DNA from 4 places in the Dehalobacter sp. TBBPA1 genome. Region 1 is predicted to be linked to each of the others. Evidence: riboswitches for the same ligand, from Rfam matches in the RefSeq annotation. Region 1 holds a riboswitch; each other region holds the start of a gene.
The links. A riboswitch is a leader RNA that binds a small molecule or an ion and turns the genes downstream of it on or off. The one in region 1 is predicted to bind cobalamin.

Region 1 (5,701 bases):
GGATCAGAGAACTCTCCAGCCCCAGCGTACTGCGGGCAAAAGTTTCACCGTAATTTCCAGGGCAGACCAGCAGATCTCTGCAGCCCTTTTCTTTCTGCTGATTCATCTCCAGTCGAATCGTATCGATCAGGGCCTTTTCGCTCATCGGCTCGACAATTCCTATTGTTCCCAGAATAGAGATTCCGCCAACAATGCCCAGCCGTGGGTTAAAGGTTCTTCTGGCAATGGCCTCCCCTTCCGGAACTGATATCGTAATTTCCAGGCCTCCCTCATAACCGTACTCGGCACAGACTTTCGCCACTTCCGACATAATCATGCTTCTGGGAACAGGATTGATGGCCGGTTCTCCTATAGAACAGGCAAGCCCGGGCTTAGTGATTCTGCCGACGCCCTGGCCGCCATCGATCTGAATATTATTATGGTTCGCTCTGGCGACCGTCGCAAAAATAAGGATGCCGTTGGTCACATCTGGGTCATCGCCGCTGTCCTTTTTTACAGCACACGTCACCTGGTTCATGTCTCTCCGAACTTCCAGCACCTGCATCGCAACCGGTATCCCCTTCGGTGTCGCAATGGCTATTTCTGTGCACAGGTCTCCTGAGAGTAGCATTACCGCCCCAGCCTTGGCAGCAGCAGCCGCACAGGATCCCGTAGTAAAGCCGCATCTCAGTCTTTTATTCTGTTTGATGACAAAGAGTTCACCGGATTGACTGTTTTGTGGACTGTTTTGTTCATCGTTTAGATGGTGGATGTCATGATTCATCATTTTTATATTCCTTCAATCAGTTTGTATCTTTCCAGTTAATTAAAGCTTTTCTGGCCTCAGATATGGTATTGGCAGGCTGGGCAAATTCAAAGCCATCTTTATCGTGCAAGATTTCCATAAGATGCCCAATTCTTGGGAGTCTGAGATTAATCCTTCTGATTTCCTCCGGATGCGAAAACACTTCCTGAGGCGTACCTTCCATTACAAGCCTGCCGTCATCGATGACATACGCATAATCGCAGTAAAGCGGTACAATATCAATGTCATGCGTTGAGATCACAACGGACAAATTCAGCTCAATTTGCAATTTTCTGAGCAGCTTCATTAACTCACTGACTCCGAGTGGGTCAAGCCCTGCAGTCGGTTCATCCAAAATAAGCACTTCCGGCTCCATCACCAGAACGCCGGCAATGGCTACACGTTTTTTCTGGCCAAAACTGAGGCTGTGTGTGGGCTTGTCTTTCAGGTGGGATATCCCGGTTCTCTTCATGGCTAGATCCACCCTTCTGCGGACTTCCTCCTCAGGCAGCTTTAGATTCATCGCTCCAAAGGAGATATCCTGATAGACACTGGCTGAAAACAACTGCTTATCCGGATCCTGAAAAACAATGCCAACAGATTTTCGAAGCTGTTTGAGACCTTTTACTGAATAATCCAGCGGCAGGCCCTTGAATAGAACTTCGCCGCCTGAAGGCTTATTGATGCCGTTAAAGGAAAGCAGCAACGTTGATTTTCCAGCAACGTTGATTTTCCAGCACCGTTGCTTCCGAGGACTGCTGTCGTTTTCCCCTGTTTAATCCCGAGTGACAGGGCCTTTAAGGCCTGGGTTCCATCACTGTAGATGTAGTGGAGATTTCTGACTTCCAAGATATTTTTAGCCTCCACATTTTCAATCAAGCCATTTTCGGCCATTATAGTAAGCCTCCTGTCCATTGTTTGGAAAACAGCGCAACTGCAATCAGGAATAGGTTAATCAGCATAATCGGAATATATTCTGTCCAATGAGTCTCCGCCTGCTCATGGATCACACTGAGCTCACCGTCATATCCCCTGGCTTCAAGCGCAATATACAGTTCATCCGCCCTCTGATAAGACCGGATAAAAAGTGACGAAGCCAGAGCCGCCAATGAACGGTATCCGGAAGAAAGCCCCGCATAGCCCAAGCGGGAATTTTGCGCCGTAAACATGGTGTCTGCCATTTCCAAAAATACAAAAATAAACCGGTAGATCAGTCCCATCAATTCAACCATCAGTCTTGGAACTTTAAGCTTCCGAAGAACTGCCAACAGGTCTACCATTGGTGTACTCAGCGATAAATAATACAGACAGGAAACCGCGCCAAGCGCTTTAAAAAACAAATTTGCCGCACTTAGAATACCGGACTGCGACACCCCGATATACATGCCAAATGCATATACAGAGAATACAAAAACATCTTTGTCCCCTGAAACATTGACCGCAATGGTTAAAACGCCGATCACTAAAAAGGAAAGTGGGACAAGCATCAGTCTAATAAAAATTCTAACAGGTGTACCGCCTTTGCAAACGGTATACCAACCCATGATCAGGAGCGTCAAGATTGACACCGCAACGGAATCAGCCCAGAGACAGACCCCCAAAACCGAAACGGCTAAGACCAGCTTTTTTAATGGATTCGTTTGTTTAAGCCTGGATAAATAAGCGTATTTATCGATGTAAATCATTGTTTACCGGTTCTTCCTTTTTCTTACGACCCCGCAGATAACCTAACCCGTAGCCCAAAACACCTGCTCCGACAGCTGCCTGAAGCGCAAATAACAAGCTTTCAATTTCTCCGCTAGGCGGCTCCCAAATCGGTGAGAACCAGGCCTGGTAATTCCCGTTAAGTTCTGTTATAGCTTGTTCAGCTTGGCTGTCAGCCCCAGCAAATTCCGCATTTTTTTGCACAATGAGGGGCATAACGGCAAGCGCTATGACAATCGTAATTAAAATAATATTTGTGATAATAACCCGATTTTTATTCTTCGGTTTCATCGTTTCTACAGACATTTTCAGACCTCCTTTGAAAGTATTTTTAAGTCTTTAAGCTCATCCCCTGCATAGGATAAAATCGCCTTAAATATCAGCACAGTCAAAATACCTTCACTGATCGCCAATGGTACTTGCGTTAAGGCAAAAATACCTAAAAACTTGGTAAGTGATGCCATAACGCCGCCTGTTTCAGCAGGAAACGCCAGTGCAAGCTGCACCGATGTCGTGACGTAAGTTAATAAATCCCCAAGTGCGGCAGCGAGAAACACGGCAAGCCACTGCGGTCCATTTGCTTTCTTCACAATTTTGTATGTAGCAAAAGCCACCAGCGGCCCCACAATGCCCATCGAAAAAGTATTTGCTCCCAATGTTGTCAATCCGCCATGAGCCAGTAAAACAGCCTGAAACAGCAGTATGATCAAGCCAATTACGGCCATTGCGGTCGGTCCGAACAAGATAGCGCCAAAGCCAACCCCCGTAGGATGCGAACTGCTTCCTGTAACGGAAGGAATCTTCAGGGAAGACAAAACAAAAGCAAAGGCACCTGCCATCGCCAAAAGCATTAATGTTTTGGGATGCTCTCCAACAGTTCTTCTGATAGAAAAAAAACCAGCCAGAACAAAAGGTATTGCCAAAGCACCCCAAGTAATACACCAACCCGCAGGAAGGAAGCCCTCCATGATATGCATGGCATATGTCTGCTGGGGCAAGAACATAAACATAAGTACGAAACCCATTATCCAAATCTTTTTATTTATCATCGTCAAACTCTCCTATATAAGATATGAAACAAAAAACCTCTCAACATCTTACGTCGAGAGGCTCATATGCTAGGAAGTTTTCCTCGGTAGTCTTGCACATACATCCCCCTCTCTATCACTCGTAGAGTATATGGTGAGACACTAAAACAGGTAGGTCTTCTGGCTTAAGCATCATCGATCTTCAGACCTTCCCAGTTTCCCAGTGGTATACCTGAAGAACTCCACTTTCACAGCGGCGTGACCGCGCGGGCTTCTACCCGACTTTCCTTATTCATTGAATGGTACGCTTATCAGTTCCATTCAACACCTGTTCTGTCTATTCAGTTTTAATCCTGATTCATTATATCGCTCTTTCGACAAGGAATCAATATATTAATTGAAGTATCTTTACCTCCATCAATTCTATTTGTGGTAGGGTTCCCCTTTGCTGATCTTGCACGCCCGGTAAATCTGCTCCAGCAGGATAAGCCTGATCATCTGGTGCGGAAAGGTAAGCTTCGAGAACGACCACCGGTAATCGGCGCGTTTTCGGATTTCATCTGCCGTACCAAGAGATCCGCCAATCACAAAAGTGATCCGGCTCTGGCCTGAAAGCCCTCTTTCATCAAACAAAACGGCAAGTTCGGGTGAAGAAAGTTCCTTTCCCAGAAGATCCAGCAAAACCACATAATCCTGAGGTGAAATTAATTTAAGAACCTTTTCAGTTTCTTTCTGTTTTACTCTTGCTTCATCGGCAGCTGATGCCCTTTCGGGGCATGGTTCGTCCTCAACTTCAATCATCTCAAGCCGGATGTACGCGCCAAGACGCTTGGCGTATTCCTTCAGCCCTTCTTTTAAATATTTTTCTTTGATTTTCCCTACCGCTAGAACTTTGATCTGCAGCATGTTTTCTCCAACTCCAGTCACTATGTTTGCGTCCAAACATTTGCAATCAAAAACTTGAAGGTTAAATCTCTCTGATATTGGATTATTTACAATGAAGATTTTTTTCAAAAGTGTCAATAATATTGATGGAGGTGAAAAAAAATGAGCAAAACAAATGAAAGCAAAAAAAAGCTGCTGCAGAATCTAAAAATGGAGGCTGCGGCTGAAATCGGCCATCTTGATTTTGTAAGGGAAAATAACGACCACTATAAAGGCGATGTTACTGCCAGACAGAATGGTCTGGAAGGAGGCCCGATCGGCGGCCAGATGGTCAAAAAAATGATCGCCTATGCCAAACAGCAGATGAAATAGAATAACGGACTCATTTAGTATTCCTAATCTACTTCAATAAATATTCAAAACTTCTTCAGCCTACAATACTGAAGAGGTTTTTTGTTATATAATCTTCTGTTCGGAATACGACTGCTCTGTACCTTCTTCAGTGTTATGCAAAGCTGCCGCTTCCTCGCTGGGTGCAGATTGCATTTGCCCGGCGTTGTTATTCATTTTGTTTCTATTGTTCGTATTGGCATTATTGACTGCTTCCGACCTCTCCATATTTTTGAAAGCGACTGAAAGCATCAGTTTAATTCTGTTGATCTGATTCACCTGGCTGGCACCCGGATCGTAATCGATTGGCACAATATTCGCCAGCGGGTAGTGCCGTTTAAGTTCGCGGACCATCCCTTTACCCGTGATATGATTTGGCAGGCAGGCAAACGGCTGCAGACAGGCAACGTTTGTTGCTCCGCTTTCTATCAGTTCCAGCATTTCTGCGGTCAGGAACCAGCCTTCACCGGTCTGATGTCCGAGATGCATGATCTTGCCGGCCATATCGGCCAACTCATAAATCGATTTGGGAGGATGGAAACGGTTGCTCTTTGCCAAAGTGCGTTTCATTACCCGGCGGTAGTTTTCCAATCGCCAGATAATATAGCGGCTGATAAGCTCGCTTTTCAGTGAGCCAGCGAGTTCTTTTCTTCTGAATATTGTTCCATACGCACAGTACATAAAGAAATCCATCAGATCCGGCAGAACGGCTTCGGCGCCTTCCTTTTCCAGAACATCCACAATAAAATTATTGGCAAATGGATGAAATTTGACGAGGATCTCCCCAACCACCCCGACCTTTGGTTTCTTAACATCTAGGATCTCAATATGATCAAAGTCCTTGATAATTCGGCGGATATTTCGGTGATATTCCCGTAGGTTCATCGCAGCCAGGGTCGGCTTCAGTTTC
Region 2 (5,701 bases), 260 kb from region 1:
GGAGCAAAGCAGAAAACTAAAGCGATCTATGGATTGATCGTCGCGCTGATATGTTTGACCCCACTTGGACTTTTGGCAACCGGGACAGCCTGGGGCGAATGGGGTGCGGAAGAAATACAGGATGTCGCCTCTGGGGGCAACGTACTTGGCTTTGTGCCTGAAGGCATGCAAAATGGATTCAGCTTTAATGCAATCATGCCGGATTATGCAGTCAGCGGCTTACCGGAAATAGCAGGGTATATCTTGTCGGCAGTGGCCGGGGTTGCAATTTTGCTGATTATCTTTAAAATAATAGGTACATTGAAGAAAAATAAAGACGGGAATCTATCCGGTCAATCGTAGGGAGAATTTCAGATGATGCCCGAATGGCTGTTAAGAGGGGAACCCTATACGCCTCAAACGGATAAGGATACTTTTATCAACAAAAGTATCCTGTCTTTATTTGAGGTAATATCCAGAATAAGAACCCAAAACGAAGCTCAGGCGGACCGCCTTTATGTCAATGCCGTACTGAAGGTTGTCTTTGCGCTATTGCTGGTTGTCCTGCTTTCTCTTTCCAGAAACCTCACTTTTGTTGTGGTGGTCGGCGTCTATTTGCTGGTTATTTTAAGTTTAATGCGCGGAGAGGAAATTATCCGTATATTAAAGATAAGTCTGGCGATGGCGCTATTTTCTTTTATTCTGCTCTTGCCTGCAGTTTTTTGGGGAAATACCTATAGCGCTGTGATGATTACGTCCAAAGTATTTGCAACGGTCACCGCAGTCAACATTTTGTCGCATTCTTCAAGATGGAGCTCCCTTACCAGCGCCATAAAAGTATTCCATGTGCCGGATATTTTTATTTTTGTGCTGGATATTACCATCAAGTATATTGTCATGTTAGGTGAGCTTTCGCTCAGTATGCTTTATGCGTTGAAACTGAGGTCGGTAGGCAAAAATAAAAGCAAATACACATCGCTTTCCGGTATTGCCGGAACTATGTTCATCAAGTCCAAGGAAATGGCTGAAGAAATGTATTCCGCTATGGAATGCAGGGGATTCACAGGGGAATACCGTGTTTATCATCAATGGAAATTTTCTTGGGCTGATGGTATTTTTATTTTGATAAATGCAGGGATCATCTTTGCCTTTCTATATTTAAAATAACTTCAGAAGGGAATTTACTTTACATGATCGAGTTAATTGATATATCCTACGCCTATTCAGGAATCAGCGCTTTAAAAAACATTAATATTCATGTTGAAAAAGGCGAAGCAGTGGCTCTAATGGGAGCCAATGGGAGCGGAAAATCTACCCTGCTGAAGATCATCAACGGACTAATATCTCCAGACAGCGGAGTTTATAAATTCGACAAGGAAGAAATCACGGCGAAGAAGCTGCGAGAAGCTAAATTTGCCAAGCTCTTTCACCAAAGAATCGGCTTTGTTTTTCAAAATTCAGATACCCAGCTTTTTTGCGCTGATGTCTATGATGAGGTTGCTTTCGGACCCCGACAGATGGGTCTAAGTGAAAGCGAGGTTGAACAGAGGGTTAATGATTGTCTAACCTTATTAAGTATTGAAGCTTTTAAACATCGGCAGCCATATCATTTAAGCGGTGGTGAAAAACGCAAAGTTGCTATTGCCTGTGTGTTGGCTTTAAACCCTGAGGTTCTTGTCATGGATGAGCCTATGAATGGGCTCGATCCGAGAACCCAACGCTGGCTTGTCGAGTTTATGGTGAAGTTGAATCAAGCGGGCAAAACACTGCTTATATCTACGCATAATTTAGAATTGGTGCAGGAAATATCCCAGAGGGCGATTTTATTTGACGAAAACCACAGTATTATAGCCGATATGCCAACAGACATATTACTGATGGAAATTGAACTTTTGAAAAAAGTGAATTTGGTTGATGAATATTATCATCGGCATGAAGGGGAACATCACGCCCATTTTCATAACCATAATTATAACTTGTAGTTTTTCATGGATATTTTTAATATTAAGATATTAGTTTGTGATGATGCTATACAAATTTTAGAAAAACGTGATATAAGAACTGTTTCTCGAATCGGTATACAAGATATTTCCAGAAGAAGAAAACCTTGTGCTGGAGAATATCTTTGGTGAAAGGAAAATTGTTAAGGCGAAAATCAAAGGAATGTAACTGGTAGATCATAAATTGTGTTGCAAAAATAGTGGAATCCGGACAAGATCTTTCTTGACGCCAGCGGACTTCAGTCAATTATGGAGGATTATAAGAAAAACCCCGGATTCTATCAGACCCTTACAACGGTAAAAAATGGCGAAGTCCATGCCCAACTGCCTTATAATTTTTATATAACCAATATTGATACGGCGATAGCGGACGCTTATTATATGGGAAAGATACTCTATCCAGAACAATTTAAAGATATCAATCCGGAGAAAAAGGCGGATGAAATCTATAAATTCCTTTTAGGCAAAGAAGTCTATGCCCAAATGGCTAAAGACTATAGCGGCTTTAAGAAAGTAGTGTTGAAGTAGTTATAGAAAGGATGTTTTAAAGGGATCAAATTTGTTGAAAAAAAGAGCATGTTTGGCCTTTAGTCCAAAACAAACATGCTTTTCTCCATGACGGGTCAATATACTGTAAGCAGGTCTTCTGGTTCAAGGTTCATTGCTTTTGAGCTAGTGATACGAATAAATTTTAAGGACTTCAAACAATAAGTCCAAATTTGTTCGTGACATAAGCTCTTTTATAAGATATAATAATAGAAAAATTGAATATGTGGTAATGAGCGATTCTTGCCCGAGGGCAAGAACTGAAAAGGGAAGTCAGTGAATGCTGACGCGGTACCCGCCACTGTACGAGGGAGTCGATCCACAAAAATGTCACTGGGATTTGCCTGGGAAGACGTGAGTCGATGATGATCTTGAGCCAGGAAACCTGCTCTTGCCAGCCGCTACGGCAACCTACGGGATGTTAGGGAGGTGAATACTCTGTGTTTTCTGGATTCTTACCGTTTTTTGATACAGGTTAGACTCTTTACCCTTCCATGGTAAAGAGTTTTTTTGTTTTTCGGATTTTGTTATTAGCTATGGAGGTTTAAATGATCATCCTTCTGGGAGAAACGCCTGCAGCTCGTGAGATTAGTGAACATCTCCAAAACAGGGGGATCAACTTCATCAAGAAGTCTTCTTGGACTGGCAGAGACAACCTGACGCTTCCTTCTGTTATTGTCGATATCAGCCATCCTTCCAGTGATAAGTTTGTTTCGCTAAGTCAATTTTGCAAACAATCCGGAGTCCCTTATCTTAGGTTAGAAAGGCCTGAAACCAATATTCCGGATAGTTCCTTAATTTCTCAGGCATATAATTGGGAGGAAGCGTTGCTTCGTCTGAATGAGCGCATCAGCACATTATACCAGAAAAAAGAACGGCAGGTAAAAGTCTTTATCACTACCGGCAGTCATCAACTGGAGAGTATTGTGCATAGCCCCTTTGCCTCTATGGCCCGTTTCATTGTCCGTGTTCTTCCCGAAGGCTGTCTGGTGCAGAAATGTCAGGATTTAGGCATTCATCCCCGGGACATCCTGGCCATGCAAGGTCCTTTTTCCAAAGATATTAATAAAGCACTGTTTAAGTTTTACGGAGCGGACATCGTTTTGACAAAGGATAGCGGGCTTGCCGGCGGAACGGATACAAAAATATCGTCAGCTTTAGAATTGGGGTTAGAAATTCTGCTGATACGGAAAAATAAAGCTGGCTATGGTTTAATCATGAATAATGTCAACGAATTAACAACATGGCTTGATGAGAACATTTTAAAATGATTAATTTTAAATTTTTGGATAAAAAGAAAGGTGACGCTAATGAATAGTAAAAGAATAATGATGATCGCAAGCATTACGTTAATGCTGATCTTATTGCCTCAAAACGTTTTCGCCATGCATATCATGGAAGGATTTTTGCCCCCGGCTTGGTGTATTTCCTGGGGTGTCCTAACAATCCCGTTTTTAGCTTATGGCTTGTATTCCCTGCGTAAGTTAACGACAGAATCTTCAAAAGTGAAGTTGCTGCTGGCGATGGCCGGTGCGTTTGTCTTTGTCTTATCCTCTCTGAAAATACCCTCCGTTACCGGAAGCTGTTCACATCCCACCGGAACAGGGTTAGGCGCAATTTTATTCGGTCCGGCGATCATGAGTGTCCTTGGCATCATTGTTTTATTATTCCAGGCTATTTTGTTGGCCCATGGAGGGCTTACGACTCTAGGAGCGAATACATTTTCCATGGCGGTTGTTGGTCCGTTTGTAGCCTTTGCTGTTTATCTTATTGTGCTCAAAGCAAAAGGACCCCGGTCACTGGCAATCTTCTTAGCGGCAACACTTGGGGATTTAGCTACCTATATTACAACATCAATTCAGCTGGCACTTGCTTTTCCTGACCCAACGGGAGGGATTACAGTTTCTGCAGCTAAATTTTTGGGTATTTTTGCTGTTACCCAAATCCCCTTGGCAATCAGTGAAGGAATACTGACTGTGATTATCTTCAATGCAATTATGAATTACCTTAAAGGCGATGAACTTCAATCCTTAAAAATATTTTCCAAGGGGGCCGCACGATGAATAATACTTATGATAAACAGGGCAATAAAAAAAGAATTACTACCAATCTTATCTTGATTGTTATTGTTATCCTGCTGGCTGTCATTCCGCTTATTATCGCTAAAGATGCGGAATTCGGCGGAGCGGATGGCCAAGCCGAAACTGCGATTACCGAGATTAACCCTGAATACAACCCCTGGTTTTCTTCAATTTTTGAGCCTCCCAGCGGTGAAATTGAAAGCTTGTTGTTTGCTCTGCAAGCAGCGTTAGGTTCCGGCATTCTCTTTTATGGACTGGGTTACCTGAAAGGGCGCAGTAAAAAAGAAGAGAACAGAAATAAAGCTTAGTGGCAACATCGTAAAGTATGAGTATTCTGCGTAAGAATATAAGCAAAATTCGTATGAAATAAGGAAAAAAGCATGATAAATATTGACAATTACGCCTATGCTTCAAAACTGAAACGTAAAAATCCGATGGAAAAAGTTGCCTTTGCTTTGTTGACCCTGGGTGTCTGTCTTTGGGGGAATTCCATCCTGCTCTCGCTTGTAGTTTTACTGATCATGACGTGGTTGTCCGTCAGGAAGGGTGGGATCCCGCTCCGCTTTTTTCTTAAACTGATGCTCCTGCCGATGTCATTCTTAATCTTGGGAGTGCTTATGATAGCCTTTCAAATCTCAAATGATCCCCAGCAGTTTGTTATGTCTGTGCCGGTGTTCGGTACATTTTTAGGATTTTCTAAAATCGGTATAGAGACAGCCGCACAGCTATTCTTCAGGGCCTTAGGAGCGGTATCCTGCTTATATTATTTGTCCCTGAATACGCCGATGGTTGACCTCCTATCTGTACTGCGGAAGCTGAAATGTCCTAAAATTCTGGTGGAATTGATGAGTTTGATTTATCGGTTTATTTTTGTATTGATGGAAACAGCGGAGACAATGTATACGGCTCAAAATTCCCGCTTAGGTTATTCCAGCCTGAAAGCGGGGTATCATTCGTTGGGGGCTCTGGCATCAACTCTTTTTATCCGGGCCTACAAACGCTCGGATGAGATTTATACGGCCATGGAAGCCAGGGGATATGACGGGGATATTGAAGTATTGGAAGAACTGGCTCCTTTCTCTTGGCAGGGTTTCT
Region 3 (5,701 bases), 1.5 Mb from region 1:
CTGTTGTAGGTCATTTCATAAGTCACAGCAAACATCGCTGAAGATGCGATCAGCCCCGGAGCCAGAAAATCAAGGTAGGAAAGCCCGTTGATTTGCGTAATATAAACGCCCAGACCAAAGCCCATGGCCCAGAGATAAAGCAGCGGCTCCAGAAAATTAAACATCAAATTGGCTTTCCAGGTTTTGCCGAAAACCTTCAGATTCCGCAGAAATACCTTGAAAGTCAGTATTGGATTAAGATCAGGTTTAACTATTTTCATCCTCTTATCCTCCATATCATCAGCGCTCTTCATATGATTTCTCAAACCCGCCACGCACACCATGAAGCGTTTCGCCGGTCAGTTTCAGAAAAACATCTTCAAGATTCGTCGGTCTCAGGCGCTGATAGCTGACAGGAAGGTGTTCACCGGCAATTCTTTGATTCAGGTCGTCAGCCATGGCTGGTCCGTTATCAGAATAGAGGACCAGATCATCACCAATTTGTTGAAAAGATTTCAGCCACTCAGAGCTCCAGTGCAGGAGCTTATTTTGCATATCCGGACTTACCCCGAGTTCCAGCGCATATTGCCCGACATGCTTATCAATAAGATCTTCCGGTACACCTTGCTCGAGGATTTTGCCCTGATTGATGATGATCAGTCGGTCGCAGAGATGACTGGCTTCTTCAAGATAGTGTGTTGTCAGCAGCATGGTCGTACCGCTTTCTTTTAACTGCCGCAGACGCTGCCAGACTATATGACGGGCGTACGGATCAAGCCCGGTGGTTGGCTCATCAAGAATCAATAGCTCCGGACGGTTGATCAACGCTCGTCCAATTGTCAGACGTCGTTTCATGCCGCCGGACAGCTCGTCGACGACCGCATTGGCTTTACTTCGAAGATCCATAAAGTCCAGGATTTCAAAAGCCCGTTCCCTGGCTATACTACGCGGCAGACGGTAATAGGAGGCGTAGACCAGCAGGTTTTCCAGAACCGTCAGTTCCGGGTCAAGGTTATCTTCCTGGGCAACAACACCGAGACGTGCTTTAATTTCCCGGGAATGCTCCGAAATATCTTGGCCGAAAACCGTCAGATGGCCCTCAGTTCTCGGGGACAAGCCAAAAACCATTCTAGCCAGGGACGTTTTGCCGGCACCGTTTGGACCAAGAAGTCCAAAACACTCTCCCTGCCGGACGGTAAAAGAGATCGCATTAACGGCAGTGAAATCTCCGAATCGTTTGGTCAGGTTTTCGGCTGAAATAATATTGGCTGGAAGAGAATAAGACATGAAGAGATACCTCCGTGAATTGCTGTTCTTTTTTCCTAGCGTATCAAAAGGAGGGCAGAAGAGCAAGGCCGCGTCTGTGAAAATATCATGCAGGAGGAGAAGGCTATATGCTGTCCCGCAGATTGCGGGTGGACACGTTGTGCGTCATCTGATATAATATAGTCGCTTAGGTTGCATAATTTTGCAATAATAGGGAAACAGGTGAAATGCCTGTACGGTCCCGCCGCCGTAAGGTGGAGCAGATTCAAAGTTGCCACTGTTTACAATGGGAAGGCTGAATTTGCTTTGAAACCGAGTCGGAAGACCTGCCTGAGCCATTTTGCACTGTTTTCACGGAGGATGAAAGGTGTAGCATACGAATCATGCAGAAGTGTTTTGGACTGTTTGCAGATTGTGTAAGTAAAACCTCTTCCAACCGCCGGTTAGAGAGGTTTTTTGATGTCCATGGAGAGCTTCAATAGAAATGGAGAACAAGTCATGAAAGCAGTTATTCCACGTATTATGTTTGCGGCTGCAGGCAGCAGCAGCGGCAAGACCACAATCACTTGTGCGGTATTACAAGCCCTTCTGGAGCAAGGAGTTAATCCTGCTGCGTTTAAATGTGGGCCGGACTATATTGATCCGATGTTTCATACCGAAGTCATTGGGACAAAATCACGGAATCTGGATTTGTTTATGCTATCGGAAGAGGTATGCCGGTATTTGCTGGTCAAGAATTCCGAACAGTCGCAAATCGCTGTTTTAGAAGGAGTAATGGGTTATTATGACGGGCTAGGCATTGGCAGTACCGTGGCAAGTTCTTACCATTTGGCTGCAGTAACGCAAACGCCTGTTATCCTTATTGCCAATTGTGCCGGTTCAGCAATCTCAATTGCAGCCTTGATCCAAGGATTCTGCCATTTTAGACCGGACAACGGGATCAAGGGCGTTATTCTGAATAATCTTACACCTTCCCTATACCCGCAGTATAAGGAAATGATCGAAAAAGAGACGGATATCCAGGTGGTCGGCTACTTTCCGAAGCTCAAAGAATGCGCGCTGGAAAGCAGGCATCTTGGATTAATTACAGCATCCGAAGTGGAAGACCTACAGCAAAAAATGAAATTACTGGCCATACAGGCCAGAGAATCCATTGATCTGAAACAGCTGCTGCGTATTGCGGGAGGGGCCCCGGAAATAGACTATCATGAGGCCGGGATCGAGAGAATCTCTGCTGTTAAAGTCGCCGTAGCCAGAGATAAAGCCTTTTGTTTTTATTACCAGGACAGCCTCGACCTTTTGGAAACATTGGGAGCGGAACTGCAGTATTTTAGTCCGCTTGAGGATCAAGCTGTACCGGAATGTGACGGACTGATTCTCGGCGGCGGTTATCCGGAATTATATACCGGACAGCTGGCCAGCAATACATCGATGCTGGCAAGCATCAGGCATGTTCTCTCCAATAATACTCCCTGTATAGCTGAGTGCGGCGGGTTCATGTATTTATTGGAACGTATTGCTGACAAGGACGGCAAACCTTATCCAATGGCAGGACATTTAGAAGGGGATGCTGTACTGACGGATAAACTGAACCGTTTCGGTTATATTTCACTGACGGCGCAAAAGGACAACTTGCTGTGCGACAAAGGCGGCAAGATCAATGCGCATGAATTTCATTACTCTGATTCGACAGCCAACGGCAGCAGTTTTACGGCAGTAAATTCATCCGGCAGCAAAACGTGGGACTGCATCCATGCCGATGAGAACCTCGTTGCCGGCTATCCCCACCTTCATCTCTGGGGGAATCCGGAGTTTGCCCGTTCGTTTATCCGGAAATGCCGCAGCTTTCGAACCGCTAGGATGGGTTAGTCAGGCGTGTATAAGCTGGAAAAGTTTGAATCGCTTGATGATCGATAGATGATCGATAATAATAGATAAAGGGATATTTTGGTGAAAGGAAAGAGGCGGTGAGTAAATGTTGGCTTTGGTCAGCGGAGGCGTTGCCAGCGGAAAGTCTGAAATAGCAGAAAACTTAGCTGTCAGTTTGAATAAAGGAAAAATGGCCTATATTGCAACAATGGCTGCCTCAGATGAAGAGTGCTGCAACCGGGTGGTCAAGCACCGTCGAATGCGGGACGGCAAAGGATTCGATACCTTTGAGTTTTCTTACGGACTTTTCGATAAGATCCCTGTTCTCAGCGGCTGCCATACCGCTTTACTCGAGTGCATGGGCAACCTGATTGCCAACGAAATGTATCTGCAGGAGCGCAGCCCGCAGGATACCATTGACTGTATCATCAATGATATCCGGTTGCTATCGGTGACCGTACCGAACACGGTTATCGTAACCAGTACGATATTTGAGGATTTCAAAACCTATGATGATTTTACAGCCGGCTATATCCGTGTACTGGCTGAAATAAATTCAGCAATTGCCGCTGCTGCAGATGTAGTGATCGAATCAGTCTGCACGATCCCGCTTATCCATAAAGGAATGAAGGAGCTTTCCGGTTATGAAAATCTTGTTTGAATCGTTTGTTGCCGCCTTTTCGATGTTCTCTAAAATTCCGATGCCTCAAATCGACTGGAACGAGAAGAACATGCGTTATTCTTTTATCTTCTTTCCTGGAGTCGGGGCTGTCATTGCCTTTGTTATCTGTCTCTTGTTTTTATTGTTGCAATATTTCGGGTTCAGTCCCGTCTTTTTTGCTGCTGCAGCTGTATTTATTAACGTCATGATCACTGGCGGAATTCACCTTGACGGTTATTGTGACACGACAGATGCCTTGAATTCCCATAAGGACCAAGAGGAAAAGCTTCGAATCCTTAAGGATCCTAATGTTGGAGCGTTCGCGCTCATCTATACGTCAGTTGTCCTGCTGCTGCAGTTTGCGGCGTGGTATGAGACGTATCTGACACCTGACTTTTTCTTTCTCGTTCTTGTTTCGTTTATCCTGTCACGATCGATGGCCGCTTTGGCAGTCGTCTGCTTTCCGTGTGTCAGAAATACAGGACTTGCTTCAATCTTTGCAGGTTATGCCTCGAAGAAAACGGTAAGAACCATCATTTGCTTGATCGCTTTATTATGTGTTGCGGCAATGCTGTACGTGAGTGTGATTGTCGGAAGCATTGCAGTTTTATTTATTGTGCTGTCTTTTTACTTATTTTACCTGATGGCCCAAAAGTATTTTGGGGGTATAACCGGTGATCTGGCAGGCTTTTATATTGTGGTAAGTGAAACAGGAATACTCCTAATTTCAGTAATAGCAGGAGGCGTTATGCTATGATTTTGGTGATCGGAGGCGGCAGTCAGGGGAAATTGGAATTTGTCAGGAGCAGATGGGATATCGCTTCGGCAAACATTACGGACGGAGGGACTTGCAGCTTCGAAGAGGCTTTTCAGCGTCCGGTGCTTGACCATCTGCATCTGCTGATCAGACGTTTGCAGGGAGCCGACCTTGATGCACGGAAATTTATCGCTGACGGAATCGAGCAGCACCCCGACATGATTCTGATTTGTGATGAATTAAGCTCAGCTGTGGTGCCGGTTTTGAAAGATGACCGGGAAATGCAGGAAACGACCGGGAGGATCCTTTGTGCAGCCGCCCAGAAAGCGGCTAAGGTCTATCGCGTCTTCTGCTCCATTCCTGTTCTGATTAAAGGTGAAGAGCATGAATAAGTTCCTTTACCTGATCCGGCATGCCAAGACTGAGGGCAACTTGAGAAGCAGGTATATCGGAATTACGGATGAGCCTTTATCTGAACAGGGGATCTTCGAACTCCGCGAGCATATTGCTGCCGGCCGCTATACGGCAGTTGAACATGTTTTTGTCAGTCCGATGCTCCGCTGCCTTCAGACCAAGGAGCTGATTTATCCGAATGTCCCTTACAGTATAATTCCTGAACTTGCGGAATGCAGCTTCGGTATATTTGAGAACAAATCGTATGAACAGCTGAAGGACCTTGCCGAGTACCAAAGCTGGATTGACAGCGGCGGGAAACAACAAATCCCAGGGGGAGATCAGCCGGAAATGTTTAAGTCCCGCTGCCTGGAGGGTTTTAGCCGCGTTATTCAGAAAGTAGATGAAGCCGGAATAGAACAGGCCGGACTGATTATTCACGGCGGTACGATCATGATGCTGCTTGAGGCATTTTCTCCGGAAATATTTGATTTTTACCATTGGCAGATAAAGAACGGCGAAGGCTATCAACTGACCATTGATCAGGATCTATGGGCCGAAAACAGAAAGCTGGCGGCGATAGCGAAGATTTAGAGGATAAGGATATAAAGGTCCGAATTTGATCACCCGCTTGTTTTTTGGTGAATGACGAAATGATAAAGAAGTTGGTATTGAATGATTACACTTTATGCTTTAATTACAGGTTATATTTTGGATTTAATTTTTGGTGATCCTTCCTGGCTGCCTCATCCGGTTCGCTGGATCGGTTCGCTGAT
Region 4 (5,701 bases), 1.1 Mb from region 1:
CAGACCCCAACGGTAACATTTTAAAAGTTCGGGTTGTAGGGTATGCTACGGAAACACCATCCTATATTCATTCAGTTTTGAGTGGGGATTTTCTAAAACAATTTACAGGTAAATCTGTAGATGAACCGTTAGAAATTGGTCAGGATATCGACAAAGTGACCAGCGCTACGCTTTCATCAAGAGGAATTACCAATGCAGTCCGTCAGGCTAGTCATGGGTTGGGTAAAAACCAACTTGCTTTGAATATTTCTGAGCCTTCCGAGAATATTAATTTGGGGATCAAAGAAATAGGCTTGGCTTTATTAATATTTGCAACGATTATAGGAGTGCGTTTTAAGATTCCTAAGCTGCGATGGCTGGTTCTTATATGCAGTATATTTTTTACTGGTTTCTGGTTTAACTGTTCAATTTCACTTGCGAACATTGCCAGCGGATTAATGGGATTCTTCACGGCTTTTAAACAAAATCTTTTTTGGTATATTTTAATCGTCGGGATTCCAGTAATTATTTTCTTAAGCGGGAAGAACCTATACTGTTATTGGTTATGTCCTTTTGGAGGGATTCAGGAAATACTGGCAAAAATCGGAGGCGGAAAACTAAAATGTAATCATCATGTAGCAACATGGCTGCAAAAAATAAAATACATGTTAGTTTGGATCGTACTGATTTTAAGCTTTTGCTTTAAATCACCGAGTATAGGAGGCAGTTATGAGCCTTTTGGAGTCCTGTTCGGATTTCAGGGGGTGAGTGTGCAATGGATACTGCTCAGTATTATCCTGGTTGTATCGCTGTTTATTAGAAGATTTTGGTGTTTATATTTTTGTCCGGTCGGGGTGATCAATGAAATCATCATTAAAGCAAGACGATTTGTAAATTCCCTTTTCCAAAAGAAACAGGAACAAGGTATTCTAACGAATAAAGGAAGGTCACTATGAGGCACCTTGGCTCTAAGGAAATATTTTTCTGTACTTTGACAGCGATCATCTTATTTTTAGTTATAATCTTAGTATTTAGCAACATAAAACAACTTTTATAACCATTCACCAGCGTTAATTAAATTGACGCTCGTCGTTAGATGTCCATTATCTGCATACTATATCCACGAAGAAAAATAATATATAATCAAGGTAAGGGTAGTTCTGTCTGCCCATATCTCTAATTATCAGGAGATTTAGGCAGGACAAGGAAACAACATAATTACATTTTCACATATTAATTAGTCTAAGTATAAGGCTAAGTACAAGGGAGTGTAATCATGAGTGATAATGATCTACCATGGCTGAAACACACAAAATTATTCCGGTCGCCAATAGATGGTTGGAAGAAAGTTTTTGCGGATAGAGAAAGATTGTTATATCCCAAAGGAAGCATTATTATTAAACAAGGCATTACGATTGAGAAGCTATTATATATTTTTACAGGGACGGTTGAATATTCGAAAGTTGACGAAGAAGGCAATGAGGTTCTCATTGATGTCTTGGGTGCAAATAATTTATTTATGATTGCGCCATTGTTTACCGGTATTCCCCCTCTCGGTTCATTTACGGCTGTTGAAGACACAGTAGCCGCTGCAATTTCAATTCAGGAAATGAAAAGTTTGATGAAGTCTGATTTTACGCTTACTGAAGAGCTGCTCTACGACCTTTCAATGAAAAGTAATAACCATATAAGCCGGCTGCAGAAACATTACACTTACAAGGTAGACCATAGAATTATCGAAACTTTATGTGCACTTGCAGATCAACAAGGGATGCAACTGTTTATCAATCAACAAGATTTGGCTGAACTTGCAGATACAACAAGAGTAACGGTGTCAAAATTATTTCGCGACTTAAAATCTGAGAACATTATACGGCCAATATATGGAGGGATCATTATACAGGATTATAGCCGTCTAAAAAACTGGCAGAAACATATTTAAAGATCTGTAATTAAGACCAGCTAGTATTTTCTCCTGGCGTCATACGGATATAATATTGGGGATTCAATGAATTTATTATTGATTTGATGAAGAAAAGATATTTTAGGAGGTTATTAAATGCCAACTTATGACTTTATTTGCGAAAAGTGTGGTCACAAGTTTTCTGTTTTTTGTAGTGTTAGTTCAAGAGACAAACAAATATGTCCGCAGTGCGCTGATGATAAAATAACTCAGCGGTTTACAACGGTTAATGCCTATGGAGTTAAAGGTGGTAAAACCTGTTCATCTGGGAAATGTAGTCCTGGCTGCAAATGTTAAAATCTCACCATCTTTTCTCTTGACTTTTCTTCAATTTCATTTAGAATAAGACGTAATAATCATACATTCTTTTTTGGTGTCTCTTATCGAGAAGAATAGGGAATCAGGTGCAATTCCTGGACGGACCCGCCGCTGTAAATAGCTGTGATGACTGTACGATGCCACTGAGAAATCGGGAAGGCACAGAAATCGGTTAAAGCTATGAGTCAGAAGACCTGCCAATGAAGATATCAACATGAAGCAATGGTAAAGTTTCAGTTTGAGAGTTAGTATCTCTCAAAACTGGAACTTTTTTATTTTGTATGCATGTCGTTTACATAGTTTAGATTTTTATATGGAGGCCTTCATCCGATGGAACCTGCGGTACAGCTTAAAATAGAATCTCTTGTATTTCCGCCTGAGACAAACAAAGTGTTAAAAGATATCGACTTAACCATCAATCAAGGAGATTTCATCGCCATTACTGGGGAAGCCGCATCGGGAAAATCGATGTTACTCCATAGTATCACCGGAGCGGCATCTCAATTTTTTAACGGACAGCTAAACGGTACCGTTAGGGTCATGGGGCAAGACATTCATGCGATCCCCTTAGCAAAAATGTGTGATTATATCGGCTATATGATGCAGGAACCGCAAAATCAAATGGTCAGTATCACGGTAGAGGAAGAAGTGGCTTTCGGGATTGCCAATATGGAACTTCCTTGGGATGAAATGAAGAACAGAGTCAAAAAAACTTTACAATTCGTTGGCCTGGAGGGTTTTGAACAAAGAAAGACGGATGGACTGTCCGGCGGCCAAGCCCAAAGAGTAGTATTGGCAAGTATTCTCGCGATGGAAACGCCCATTCTTGTTTTAGATCAGCCCACCGCAGAATTAGACGGAAAAGGAAAACGGGAACTTTATTCCTATATCAGCTATTTAAATAAAGAAAAGGGAATTACCGTGATTATGGTGATGGACCGGGCCTGCGATATTCTTCCCTATACCAACCGTATTCTTATCATGGCTGAAGGAACAATCAGAGAAGAATGCAGCCCTGGTGACTATCAGAAACGCTTCAATCAAACAAGACCAACCCCAAATATGACGGCGGCAAATGAAAAGTTAAATGAGAAATTGAATGAAAAATCGAATCAAAAATCGAATGAAAAATTGATGGAAGTAAAGGATCTGGCCTTTACCTATAAAGGTGGTTTCAAAGGCTGTGAAAATATGAATTTAGATATTAATTGCGGTGATTTTATTGGGGTGATTGGGCTCAATGGTTCAGGGAAAACGACGTTGTTGAAATTAATGGAAGGTTTGCTTATCCCGGATACGGGTGCGATTCGAATCTTTGGCAAACCCCTGACCAAGAGGAACTTAGCAACGATACGCAGTCAAATAGGTTTCCTGTTTCAAAACCCCGATCTTCAAATCTTTGCGAACACAGTAAAAGATGAGGCGGCATTTGTTTTAAGAACAAGAAAACTGCCGGAAGAGGAAATTGCAGAGAAAGTAAATGGGATTTTAGACAAAGTCGGGCTATTGGCATTCGCCGATGTCCACCCGCACAGGCTTAGCCGCTGCCAGCGTCAGAAGCTGGCAATTGCCTCTGTTTTGGTAGGAGGCCCCGAGATTATCATGGCGGATGAACCTACCTCAGGTTTAGATGAAGAACAGAGCGCCCTGATCATGGAGCTGCTCTCTGCATTTCAGCAACAAGGTAAAACGGTTATTCTCGTTACCCATGACCTGGGTTTGGCCAAACAATATGCCAACCGTATTGTGGCAATGCACATGCACCGTCTGGCATTGGATATTCCGGCCCAAGAGATTGGTTCTTTTGAAGAGGTCCTTAAAGACATAGGGTTAGATTTCCAGAAGGAAGGCGTTGCTTATGGCTTTCATTGAAAAAATTGATCCGCGTACGAAGTTGGTATGGTGTTTAACACTCATTCTTACAGCTTTGCTTTCACAAAATCTGAGCCTGGAAATCGGAATTATTGCCTTGGTAATCATTGCGGATTGTATTTTTACCAACCATTTAAAAAAATATAAAATACTGTTGCCAGTAATGCTTTTAGTAGCCTCGCAGATTCTTGTCATACAGTTATTGTTCTGCCGGGAGGGGGACCTTCTCTGGAAGTGGGGTATTCTGTCTGTTTATACAGGCTCAATTCCGGCCGCTGCTTTGGGTATTTCCCGGACGGCTGCTGTGACCTTGGCCGCTGTTCAGTTTATGACCTGGACTTCTGCCACAGATGCGGCTTTAATGCTTATAGCATGGGGTGTCCCTTATCGTTATGCCATGTTGGTCGTTATGACAAAACGTTTTTTTCCTCTGATGCAAAAGGAATATCTGGCAATTTCAGAGAGTCAATCGGTTCGGGGTTATCCCTCGGAAGGAATTAAAAATAGAATAAAAAATCTTCCGCTAACCTTTATGCCATTGCTCTATCGCACAGTCCGGCATACTTCAGATATCGCTCTTGCAATGGAGTTAAAAGGTTATGGCCGAAGCAAGCAGCGGACGTTTGGCAAACAATTGCATTTAAAAAGCTGGGAAATGATCAGTATGATGGTTTGTACCCTATTCTTTATCACCGTTAATTTTATTTAAAATTAAAAAATATAATTTTAGGAGGACATTATGAAAAACAAATTTTTAAGAACCGACACCAAAGCGCTCGTAGGGTCCATTCTCTTAGGGATTGTCTTTGTCATAGCCTGTCAGGCGACAGGGTTTATTGACAACCTTCTTCCCACAGGCAAAGCAGGCATGTACTTAATTAACGGTACGGTCTGGGCTTCCTTTACAGCCCTCATTGTTCTGCTTTATAAACAGCCTGCAGGGATCATTGCCGGGGAAGTTGAAGCTATCATTTCCATTTGGTACAGTCCGCTGTGGATTGCTTTTATCTTTGCGAATGCTATCGGGTCACTTGCCGTATCCTTCGTGGCGGCCAAATATTCTATGGAAAAATGGGGGCACCACATTTTCGCTCAATTCCTTTGTAATGTTTTGGGGAATGCTGTTGTTTGTATCGGATTAATTTATATTTACCAGTTACCTGTTAAGGTTGCCGTTGTTGAAGCCTTGATTACCATTGCAGTCTGCTGGCCTCTTTCCACAGTCATCACAAAATTGGTGTATGACAGCATTAAAAAATCAGGTTTAGCCCAGTAAAGAATCATTTGCGGGAGACAATGCAGTAAGAAAAGAGGTTAGGATATGAGCCAAGACTTAAGAGATTTTTTGAAGCAGCTGGAACAGGATGGTGAAGTGAAGCATGTCACGGAAGAAGTCAAAAGAGCGTATGAAATCAGCACTCTCATTATGGAACTGGAAAAAGAGCACCGTTATCCCGTCATGGTTTTCGATCAAGTAGAAAACAGTGCGTTTCCTGTGGTGACCAGTATCTTAAGCACCAGAGAACGGTTTGGCAAAGGCCTGGGTGTCGAAGCGTCTAAAGTTTCTGA

Region 2: another riboswitch for cobalamin. It lies ahead of AB3489_RS01135 (precorrin-6A/cobalt-precorrin-6A reductase); the one in region 1 lies ahead of AB3489_RS14515 (energy-coupling factor ABC transporter permease).
Region 3: another riboswitch for cobalamin. It lies ahead of AB3489_RS07030 (cobyrinate a,c-diamide synthase); the one in region 1 lies ahead of AB3489_RS14515 (energy-coupling factor ABC transporter permease).
Region 4: another riboswitch for cobalamin. It lies ahead of AB3489_RS05220 (ABC transporter ATP-binding protein); the one in region 1 lies ahead of AB3489_RS14515 (energy-coupling factor ABC transporter permease).

What each region holds. Positions count from the first base shown of each region.
Region 1 covers NZ_CP162385.1:2,971,551-2,977,251, forward strand. The annotation lists gene cbiD (cobalt-precorrin-5B (C(1))-methyltransferase CbiD) at 1-763, opposite strand, end outside; partial or broken gene AB3489_RS14500 (ATP-binding cassette domain-containing protein) at 783-1,678, opposite strand; gene cbiQ (cobalt ECF transporter T component CbiQ) at 1,678-2,469, opposite strand; gene AB3489_RS14510 (energy-coupling factor ABC transporter substrate-binding protein) at 2,453-2,794, opposite strand; gene AB3489_RS14515 (energy-coupling factor ABC transporter permease) at 2,797-3,537, opposite strand; cobalamin riboswitch at 3,669-3,863, opposite strand; gene rlmH (23S rRNA (pseudouridine(1915)-N(3))-methyltransferase RlmH) at 3,940-4,419, opposite strand; gene AB3489_RS14525 (alpha/beta-type small acid-soluble spore protein) at 4,564-4,773, shown strand; gene AB3489_RS14530 (acyl-CoA dehydratase activase-related protein) at 4,858-5,701, opposite strand, start outside.
Region 2 covers NZ_CP162385.1:217,388-223,088, forward strand. The annotation lists gene cbiM (cobalt transporter CbiM) at 1-342, shown strand, start outside; gene AB3489_RS01115 (energy-coupling factor transporter transmembrane protein EcfT) at 355-1,146, shown strand; gene AB3489_RS01120 (energy-coupling factor ABC transporter ATP-binding protein) at 1,170-1,961, shown strand; gene AB3489_RS01125 (hypothetical protein) at 2,089-2,148, shown strand; gene AB3489_RS01130 (hypothetical protein) at 2,229-2,507, shown strand; cobalamin riboswitch at 2,743-2,933, shown strand; gene AB3489_RS01135 (precorrin-6A/cobalt-precorrin-6A reductase) at 3,074-3,796, shown strand; gene AB3489_RS01140 (energy-coupling factor ABC transporter permease) at 3,836-4,588, shown strand; gene AB3489_RS01145 (energy-coupling factor ABC transporter substrate-binding protein) at 4,585-4,914, shown strand; gene cbiQ (cobalt ECF transporter T component CbiQ) at 4,987-5,701, shown strand, end outside.
Region 3 covers NZ_CP162385.1:1,410,828-1,416,528, forward strand. The annotation lists gene AB3489_RS07020 (ABC transporter permease) at 1-260, opposite strand, end outside; gene AB3489_RS07025 (ABC transporter ATP-binding protein) at 280-1,266, opposite strand; cobalamin riboswitch at 1,418-1,594, shown strand; gene AB3489_RS07030 (cobyrinate a,c-diamide synthase) at 1,744-3,114, shown strand; gene AB3489_RS07035 (bifunctional adenosylcobinamide kinase/adenosylcobinamide-phosphate guanylyltransferase) at 3,221-3,775, shown strand; gene cobS (adenosylcobinamide-GDP ribazoletransferase) at 3,759-4,532, shown strand; gene AB3489_RS07045 (hypothetical protein) at 4,529-4,924, shown strand; gene AB3489_RS07050 (histidine phosphatase family protein) at 4,917-5,519, shown strand; gene cbiB (adenosylcobinamide-phosphate synthase CbiB) at 5,601-5,701, shown strand, end outside.
Region 4 covers NZ_CP162385.1:1,032,234-1,037,934, forward strand. The annotation lists gene AB3489_RS05205 (4Fe-4S binding protein) at 1-935, shown strand, start outside; gene AB3489_RS05210 (Crp/Fnr family transcriptional regulator) at 1,256-1,921, shown strand; gene AB3489_RS05215 (zinc ribbon domain-containing protein) at 2,039-2,239, shown strand; cobalamin riboswitch at 2,297-2,477, shown strand; gene AB3489_RS05220 (ABC transporter ATP-binding protein) at 2,591-4,132, shown strand; gene AB3489_RS05225 (energy-coupling factor transporter transmembrane protein EcfT) at 4,119-4,841, shown strand; gene AB3489_RS05230 (hypothetical protein) at 4,872-5,408, shown strand; gene AB3489_RS05235 (UbiD family decarboxylase) at 5,454-5,701, shown strand, end outside.